One region of the Niastella sp. sgz303648 genome, then DNA from elsewhere that is predicted to be linked to it. Evidence: riboswitches for the same ligand, from Rfam matches in the RefSeq annotation. Region 1 holds a riboswitch; each other region holds the start of a gene.
What was found. Region 1 has a riboswitch for cobalamin ahead of AC59IL_RS21000 (ribonucleoside-diphosphate reductase small subunit). Riboswitches for the same ligand answer to the same signal wherever they lie in the genome.

Region 1 (3,282 bases):
AACGGATGTTCCGAAATATCCTGGCGGCCCGCCTGCATATCGTATCCCAGTTCTTTCACAACCTGCAAACCAAACTGCCATTGTTTATCCTTATCGAAGTGTTGGTGCAAAAAGCTGTCATCGACAGGTGGCTGCTGTTGTATTTTATCAAGAATGTCCTTTAACGGTTTTTTTATTGAATTGAACACGCCATCGAGCAATTGAACGGTAGCGCCTTTATCGTGATCGTCGAGCAAAGCATTGTACGGATGATGTTCATAACCCAGCATATCGGCTTCCTGCTTTTTCAGTTCGATCAGGCGTGCCAGGTCTTTGGCGAAAATTGAAAAATCGTTTGCTTTACGGGCTTCTATCCAGCTGTGAAAACTTTTGTTCACTGCTTCGGCCATAGTTCGAACAAAGGAAGAAGGGAACTTTTTTTGTTTCGAATAGTCTTGCCAGGTAAGCTCTACATTTCTTTTTTCTTCGGCTGTTAATTGATTCCCGCCGAGCAGTTCCTGCAACTGTGCTCCCAGCTTTTCATCGGTGAAATGGCGATGGGCTATTTCAGACAGGGTGGCAATTTGCTGACCGCGTATAGGCGCTCCCTTGGGGGGCAGATAAGTTTCCTGGTCCCATTGCAACAGGGCCGCTGCATATCGCAAATCGGCAATAGTATTCATAGCTGTTACATATTCACTATATAATGATTTTGCAGCTGTATTTGTCATGCCTGAGGGTTTTGTTGTAATAACAGGAGGCGAAATTCGGTCAAAAGAGGCAAACGGGCAAAAGTGCGATACGCCGGAGTATTATAGCTGGCCTGTTTAAACCCGCCTTAACCCGCAAAACACAAAATTCTGTATCGTATTAAACGGTGTAGTATGATCGTGATAGATGCACTTTATTTTTTCAAATGCCGGTTCGAAGCGTTTGGCAAGCGTTACATCGGAATATTGTGTAACGGGAAGACCGCTGCATTTTGTGGGGCCTTGTTCAGAAAATGTTCCTATTACCATATATCCATTGGGGCTTACCGCTGATGCAGCTACATTAATATATTGATCAATTTTTTCGGGTTCGGTTAAAAAATGAAACGCCGCTCTGTCGTACCAGAAATCGAACAATACAGGTGGTTGAAAGCTGGTAACATCGCTCACTATCCAGTTTATTGCCGAAGCTTTTTCGCCCATGCGGGTTTTTGCTTTTTCAATAGCATGTTCCGAGATGTCAAGCACCCAAATATTTTTATATCCTTTTTCGAGCAAAACTTCTGCCAGGCGGCTGTCGCCTCCGCCAATATCAATAATATGGGCGGTATGCGGCAACTGAAATAAGTTTAAAAACTGAATAGCTGTTTCAGGATATAATTGATACCAGCTTACTTCCTGCTCGTTTTTTGTTCGATACACATGTTCCCAATGCTCTTTCAATGATAGATACATAGTAATTTCTTTTCACAAAAGCAGTCATAAAGTTAAATACTACATTACCCAAAAACCGTGACCAAAATCACGCATTGGTTTTTATTATAACACCGGAAATATTATTGCATGTAACCGGTTCTTTATCTATCTTTTATGCATACCGTTAGAAGGTGGTGCAGTAATCATTGAAAGTTGTTTATAAAACTATCAACACCTTGTGAAAAACTCAATTGTTGATTATTTCACAGGCATGTTACTTTCGCTGTCGGGTCTTACAAATAATTTGTTGCGGTGCCGGCTGATGATCATACCATTTAGCAGGCTTAAAAGGGAACCGTGTGCAAATCACGGGCTGACGGGCAACTGTAAGTTGGGTGAATGGCTCCTACTACTCCCCATTCACATAGCTGATTCTTCAAAACCACTGTGGCGCCTTGGCGCCATGGGAAGGTGTTCAGCAATTCAACAAGCCAGGAGACCTGCCGTTTCAGGTATGTTTGGAACCTTCCCGATAAGGTACAGGCAATTGATTGATGCTTCAGCTTTATTTTAACGCGAGGTATTGGAGTTACTGTCTGTTGTTGTACCGCATTATTAACCTTGAAATCAGTATATTATTATGCAGTACGAAGACGAAGTGTTGCTTAGAGAAAACAAAGACCGGTTTGTTATTCTGCCTATCAAATATCCGCAAATATGGGAAACGTATAAAAAGCATGAAGCAAGCTTTTGGACTGCCGAAGAAATTGATTTAAGCGGCGACCTGAAAGACTGGGCCGGCCTTAATGATGGGGAGCGTCATTTTATATCGCACGTACTGGCATTTTTCGCAGCAAGTGATGGCATCGTAAATGAAAACCTTGCAGTGAACTTTATGAGCGAAGTGCAATTGCCCGAAGCCCGTTGCTTTTATGGTTTTCAGATCATGATGGAAAACATCCATTCCGAAACGTATGCATTGCTGATAGATACCTATATAAAAGATCCGAACGAAAAAGATCGCCTGTTTCATGCCATTGATACAGTGCCCGCTGTTAAGAAAAAAGCCGAATGGGCGCTTCGCTGGATCGAGCAGGGAAATTTTGCCGAACGCCTTGTTGCATTTGCAGCTGTGGAAGGCATCTTTTTCAGCGGCAGCTTTTGCTCAATTTTCTGGTTAAAGAAAAGAGGACTGATGCCGGGACTTACTTTCAGCAATGAACTTATTAGTCGTGATGAAGGGTTGCATTGTGAGTTCGCCTGTTTATTGTACAGCATGTTGAAAAATCAATTAACGCAGGAACAGGTGTATATGATCATTGGTGATGCCGTGCGCATTGAAAAGGAATTTATTACCGAAGCGCTGCCGGTTGATTTAATTGGTATGAACTCTCGGCTGATGCAACAGTACATTGAATTTGTGGCCGACAGATGGCTGAGCGAATTAGGTTATCCCAAAATGTTCAATGCAGTTAACCCATTCGATTTTATGGAAATGATTTCGCTGCAGGGAAAAACCAACTTCTTCGAAAAACGTGTGGGCGATTACCGCAAAGCCGGTGTAAATACAACCAAAGAATCGCAACAGTTTTCGCTCGATGAAGACTTTTAAAATTATTGCTGATTTTGGGATTTAGGGATTTTGTGATTTATTAGAAAGTCACAGTTAAAGAAATCCCGAGCTCTCAAAATCTATAAATCAGAAATTTTTTAGATTATGTTCGTAATTAAAAGAAATGGCAAGAAGGAAACTGTAAAGTTCGACAAAATCACGGCACGTGTTCAAAAACTATCGTATGGATTAAGTTCGCTGGTAGATGTAATTGAAGTAACTAAGAAAGTTATCGAAGGTATTTATGATGGTGTTACTACTACCGAGCTCGATAACCTGGCTGCA
Region 2 (3,282 bases), on a different contig from region 1:
CGTTAACGGACCCCAGTCGGAAAAGGAAGCCAGCCTCAGGGCGGCAACCACTACAATGAAAAGCAGCAGCACAGCTGTTCGCGGGTTGATTTGTTTTAGTGACATGGTTTATACGTTTTACTATTCTAAGTTAAAGAATTTTACCGCTGTTTAAATGAAGGCAGGAGGCAGTTGAAATAACTACTCCCTGCCTGTTATAATTTACAGGTTTAAGATGATGCCTCCGTTAAACATAAATGGAATTGAATTGTATCCATTTACATCGAAAAATTTACGGTCGGTAACATTCTGTGCATCTGCAAATACTTTTAAAAATTTAACGAATTTATATTCTGCATAAGCATTCACTATAAAGTAATCGCTCAATGCCAAATCTTTAGTCATGTACCCGCCAACATCATATCGTTTGCTTACATATTTGCCTGAAGCACTTACATAAAATTTACTGTTTATCTGATAACCTGCAGTAACGTTCAGGTTATGTTTGGGCCTTCTGAGCAAATAATGATAGGTAGTATCCTTAAATGTTTCACGGCTTTGTATGTCGTCTTTTGAATCAAGGTAGGTGTAATTTACTGTAAGTGTAAGGTGATACACCGGTTTTGCCGTTGCTTCAAATTCAAAACCCTTTACCGTTTGTTTGGCAGCGTTGAAATATTTGTAGTTTATGTAATCGAAGTCGATACCGGTTTTAATACGGCGTTGAAAATAAACCACGCGGCCTGAAACCAATTCATTCTTTGCCTGTGCACCCAGTTCATAGTTGGTTGAAGTTTCTGGTTTCAGATTAGGATCGCCATAAGCTGAAAAGAGTTGATATAATGAGGGTGCTTTAAATGCAGTAGCCACACTTCCGAATACCCTGAAATGGTCGCTGAAATTGTACGAAGGATTGAAAGTATAGGTATAGTTACTGCCGTAGCGTGAATGCACGTTCATACGGCCACCAAGTTCGATATTCAGCTTTTCGTTGGGTGCATTATAAAACAGCGAAGCAAACATCGAAGCCTGGCTATGCGATGTATCGTTGATTTTATCAGGATATGGTCCGAATACGCTTATGGAAAGCGATTGGCTGTTCATGCTGCTGAACCGGTAATCGGCTCCCTGCAGCCAGCTGAAACCTTTACCTAAATTAATATTGGCATATGCTTCAACATATTGAGCCTTGCCATAGTTGTCGTTCGAAAAGTATTTTGTATAAACGGCATCAGTACTATCATTTACAAAATTCCGGGTAACATCTGAGTATTGATAATTACCTGTTATACTTACCCCGTTCCTGCGATAAGTGAAGCCGGCGCCGGTCATCAGACTTTTATTTTTCAATACATAATCCCTGTCATCTTTATAACCTCCGTAATCGAGATCTGTTTTGTTATGGCTATATTGAATAAAGCTTCTTATCGAAAGTTCAGGTGTAGCCTGGTATTGCAAAGAGGCAGCGGCTACATCGCTGTTAAAACCGTCTTTATCGAAGTTTTGATTATGCGTGCTATCGTATGCTGTTGAAAATCCATTTGATTTCACTTTTGAATAACGGGCGCTATAGGTTAGCTTATCGGCTTTGCCAAAAAACTGAACATTACCCCTGAAAGTGCCAAAACTACCGGCGCCGATACTTGCTTTGGCATTTACAGGTTTGGCAATGTTTTGCTTAACAGTTATAATATTGATTACGCCTGCTACTGCATCGCTGCCGTATAATGTAGATTGTGCGCCCCGGCAAACTTCTATCCGTTCTATATCATTCAGCGAAAGAAGGTTCAGATCAAATTCATTGCCTGAAAGAGACGGGTCATAAACCGGAATACCATCCAGTAAGATCAATGTGCGGCCCGATGCAGCGCCCCGCATGTAAACCGACTGATTGGTTCCAATATTGTTTAAGGCGCCATTAATGGTAATGCCAGCCTGCTCGTTTAATAATTGCCCAACGGTGCGACCGCTGCTTTTTTCGATTTGTTCTTTCGAAATAACCGTAATGACTTTACCGGTAGTAGATTGTTTTTGGGCCAGCTTATTGGCTGTTACAATTACTTCATCTAATTGTTTTGAAGAAGAAGATGTAGAGTCCTGTGCAAATGAATCAAGGCTCAGCGCCAGAGAAGATACTGCGAGTAACTTTTTAAACATGGTCATAGTTTAGTTTTGATGTAACTATGAACCTTCGGAAAAATGAAATACGAACAGAAATGAAATGGTCTTCCGCGGTTAAGACGAATTTCATCCCGGCTTTTCACCCGAAAGCTCGTTGATGTAATAATTGCAACTGGCAGGTCTTCTGGCTTGTTCGCAGTTCAATACCTTCCCATCTTTGCTAATTTATTCGACAGTGGTATAAAGATTGAACTGAACAGTTCTTATTTCTGTGTTCTCAGTTCTATGTTCGCTGACTTTGAAACTCAGGAACTAACTTAGAACCTAAAACTTAAAACTTAGAACTGTTAAGGAACTTACAGCTACGGGGATAGCACCGGACTTACACCGGTTTCCCTTTTCATTCTCCCGACACATTACGCCGGCAGAAACCAATCACGCGGCAAAAATAGGGGGGTGGGGGGCTTATTCCAATATATTTTTTTTAAAGCTGCTGTGGAAAAGCGGAGCGGTATATCTAAAGCCATTGCAACACCTTATAATACAAACAATTGATCTTTGAATGCATAAAGATCAATTGTTTGTTATGAAGCCTGTTAATACTTAAACTGAAACGCTACACCTGCATAATAATTAACACCAGCCGCCGCATTGTAGTAACGACCTCCGGCAGCGTTGATATCGTTACCCAAACTATAGGTAACATCAAATAAATTATCTACCCCTGCAAACACATCCATCATTACTTTTTTGCCAAATGAGGTGCGCCAGCCGGTACGGGCGCCCACGAGGTTGTACGATGATGCAACATCTGTATTGGCATCATTCAATGCAACCGGGTCGCTGTAAAACCATGTTATGTTGGTGTACCAGCCGGGCCGCGTAGCGAAATCAATACCGGCCGATACAATATTGGCAGCAACACTAGGCAGCTTGTTACCTGAGAAATCGGTACTTACCACTTTAAAATCTTGGTAACGGAATTTGTTCCAGGTATGACTGATCCAGATACGTGCGCTGGTTAAAAAGCCATTGCCTTTAGGTAACAACTGGTAATAAGCCTGCGATTCAATACCGCGCTGACGGGTGCTTCCTGCATTTATGAAATAGTCTGCTCCGGTGCTGTCGTTCCGTCGTGCGATGGCATTTTTAAGCTGGTAATAAAAAGCATTTACTTCTACG
Region 3 (3,282 bases), on a different contig from region 1:
GAGGGTAAAAAAGTTTTTCATGCACTGGATGCCCAGGGGATTGAAGCGGGACGCAAACAATTGAGCCGCATTGTAGGAAGGGATACTGCTGCGCTTACACCCCGGCAAATACGCATAGCCGTGCTGGAAACCATGTCGGAAAATTTAAGCGACGGCATCATTGCTCCCTTGTTTTATTATGCTATAGCCGGAGTGCCCGGTATGATGACCTATAAAATGATCAATACGCTTGACTCGATGATCGGTTATCGCAATGAACGGTTTGAACTGTTTGGAAAATTTGCTGCACGGCTCGATGATGTAGTGAATTTTATTCCAGCCCGTATCACCGCCCTGCTGATGGTGCTGGTAAGCGGCAGCCGGCGCGGCTTTTTGTTTATTTTTCAATATGGCAACCAGCATAAAAGTCCCAATTCAGGTTATCCCGAAGCGGCGCTGGCAGGCATTATGGATACACGCTTTGGCGGACCCAACATATATCACGGCAAGCGGGTTGAAAAGCCTTATATCGGAACAAACGACAGAACGGTGATGCATCATGAAATTGCGCGGGTAAGCAGTATCAATCATAAAGTTTGTTTATTTGCCGTTCTGATCATTTCCCTGATTATTTACTTAATATATACATAAAGCGCCATTGCACATCACCGAAAAATATATCATCACAGGCGGACCCGGAGCCGGCAAAACAAGTTTGTTGCAGGCATTGAAAAGTGCAGGTTATCATTGTTCAGAAGAAGCATCACGCCGGTTAATTGCAGAAGAAGTGGCCAAAGGCTCTGATTGCCTTCCATGGATCAATCTATCAGGTTTTGCCGGAAAGGTGCTGGAACGAATGACAAATTTATATTTGCAAACGGCTCCCTGTACGGGTGCAACTTTTTTCGACCGGGGCATCCCCGATATTATTGCTTACCTGAAAGCAGCCGCACTTGCTGTTGATGATCGTTATTACTCTGCCTTACAGCAGCATCCTTACCATCAGACCGTTTTTATTTTACCACCCTGGAAGGGCATCTATGTAAATGATGCCGAGCGATGGCAAACATTTGACGAAGCTGTTCAGTTGTATACTTCTATCAGAGAAACCTATGAGGCATTAGGTTTTACGCTGATAGAGGTGCAGCCTGCAAACGTTGAAAACAGGATGAACTTTGTAGTTGAAACAATTACACAGACCTTTAGTCCCGCTTCGCGGGACACATTTTTAGCTAAGAGGTTATAAGAGTAGAAAGAGATAATTCTCTTAGCGCTGCTGCATTTAGGGCGCTGGCGCCCTCTTAAGTAGTAAAAAGAGAAAATCACATATCCCCAAAATAATTCCTACTTTCGCCGGCAAAGGTAGCCGCATTTGCTGCTTTAAAAGGGAATCCGGTGTAAGTCCGGAACAGTCTCCGCTGCTGTAACCTCTTAATAAAGAACCGGCCATTCAACTCCACTGTCCGCCAACTGACGGATGGGAAGGAAGCCAGGGTTTGAGGAAGTCAGAAGACCTGCCTTGATAATAAAATTCACTCACCGCTTTCGGAAGAAAGGCAAAGAGCAATCATGAAAAATAGCAGGCATCTTCTCAACTGCAGAAAGCAATTTTTTCTGCCCCGCATTACCGGTTTACGTTCACGTAGTATTTACCGCATTTGTATTTTGTTTTTATGGATGGCTTCCTGTAAACAGGCAACCAAACCATCGTCTCATTCAACTGCTGAAAAACCGGTGGCCGCAAAAACCAGGCTACTGTATTCCAAAGGATTTACGATAGAATATTTCGAAAACTACAAGCTGGTAAAAATTGTAAACCGTTTTTCAAATAAAACCGATACCCTGCAATATGTATTGGTACAAAGAGGAAAACCTGCTCCTGGTGGTTATCCCGGCGCACAGGTGATACAGATACCCGTACAAAAGCTGATGGTAACTTCTTCCATGCACGTAGGGCTGGCCGATTTTGCCGGGGCTGCCGATGTAATAATCGGACTTGCCGAATCAAAATATGTTACTTCGCCCATAGTGCGCAAAAATCTGGCATCAGGTAAAATAGTTGAAGTGGGCAATGGCAGCGCCATGAATAATGAGTTGATCATTTCCATGAAACCCGATCTGTTAATGACGATGGGCAGCCCCGACGCGCCATTCGCACGCTACCAGCCCCTCACCGGCGCCGGTATTCCTGTGATGATGAACGCCGAATGGCTCGAAACCGACCCGTTAGGACGGTCAGAATGGGTGAAGCTTATGGCAGCCCTGTTGAATAAAGAAGAAGTAGTGAACCCGAAATTTGGCGCCATGGAAAAGGAATACAACCGCTTAAAAGAGCTGGCTTCAAATGTAACAAACAAGCCTGAAGTAGTGGTTGGAATGCCTTTTAAAGGAACCTGGTATGTTCCTGATGGAGACAGCTATATGACACAATTTTTAAAAGATGCCGGTGCATCATATCATTGGGCGAATGTAACAGGTACCGGCAGTCTGGCGCTTAACTTTGAAGCAGTGGCCCCTATTGCACTGAAGGCCGATTTTTGGCTGAACATGAACAATGCCAAAACAAAAGAAGAAATTGCAGCCGCTGATCAACGTTATACTCAGTTCAATTCATATCGGAAAGGAACGCTGTTTAACAACAACAGGCGCATAAACGACATAGGCGCCAATGATTACTGGGAATCAGGCGCCGTTAATCCGAGCCTGATCCTCGCCGACCTGGTTAAAATTCTTCATCCTGAATTATTACCGGATCACCAACTGTTTTATTACCAACAATTACAATAATGACCGTAGCCTCCTATTCCGCTACCCGAAAATACCAATGGGCGGCTTCATTCACGAAGCTGGCTGCATTGTTTTTTCTGTTGCTGATCGTGTTTATAACAGATATAGCCTTCGGCTCGGTATCAATTCCGTTACGTGCAGTGCTGGATATTATTGTATCGGGCAAAGCCAGCAACGAAGCATGGATATATATTGTTGAGCAAATCAGAATACCCAAGGCAATTACAGCCGTTATCGTAGGCTGCGGGTTACCTGTGAGTGGCTTACAGATGCAAACGCTTTTCCGCAATCCACTGGCAAGTCCTTCGATTTTGGGCGTTACGGCAGGTGCCGGTTTGGGCGTAGCGCTTGTGATGTTATCAGCAGGCAGCATTACCACTATATATGCCATTAAAGAGCTGGGCATTTCGGGAAGCTGGCTGATTCTGCTGGCGGCTTCATTAGGAGCAGCTTTTATCATGTTTATCATCATAGCCATTTCGGCCCGCATAAGAGATAATGTTATTATGCTGGTGG

Region 2: another riboswitch for cobalamin. It lies ahead of AC59IL_RS26270 (TonB-dependent receptor plug domain-containing protein); the one in region 1 lies ahead of AC59IL_RS21000 (ribonucleoside-diphosphate reductase small subunit).
Region 3: another riboswitch for cobalamin. It lies ahead of AC59IL_RS29480 (ABC transporter substrate-binding protein); the one in region 1 lies ahead of AC59IL_RS21000 (ribonucleoside-diphosphate reductase small subunit).

The regions. Positions count from the first base shown of each region.
Region 1 covers NZ_JCAPSW010000007.1:133,868-137,149, reverse strand. Annotated here, with positions in the region: gene AC59IL_RS21010 (carboxypeptidase M32) at 1-710, opposite strand, end outside; gene AC59IL_RS21005 (class I SAM-dependent methyltransferase) at 807-1,424, opposite strand; cobalamin riboswitch at 1,679-1,907, shown strand; gene AC59IL_RS21000 (ribonucleoside-diphosphate reductase small subunit) at 2,026-2,997, shown strand; gene AC59IL_RS20995 (ribonucleoside-diphosphate reductase subunit alpha) at 3,103-3,282, shown strand, end outside.
Region 2 covers NZ_JCAPSW010000010.1:123,146-126,427, reverse strand. Annotated here, with positions in the region: gene AC59IL_RS26275 (DUF6580 family putative transport protein) at 1-105, opposite strand, end outside; gene AC59IL_RS26270 (TonB-dependent receptor plug domain-containing protein) at 202-2,136, opposite strand; cobalamin riboswitch at 2,258-2,551, opposite strand; gene AC59IL_RS26265 (TonB-dependent receptor family protein) at 2,697-3,282, opposite strand, start outside.
Region 3 covers NZ_JCAPSW010000013.1:124,354-127,635, reverse strand. Annotated here, with positions in the region: gene cbiB (adenosylcobinamide-phosphate synthase CbiB) at 1-630, shown strand, start outside; gene AC59IL_RS29485 (AAA family ATPase) at 638-1,225, shown strand; cobalamin riboswitch at 1,323-1,515, shown strand; gene AC59IL_RS29480 (ABC transporter substrate-binding protein) at 1,549-2,766, shown strand; gene AC59IL_RS29475 (iron chelate uptake ABC transporter family permease subunit) at 2,766-3,282, shown strand, end outside.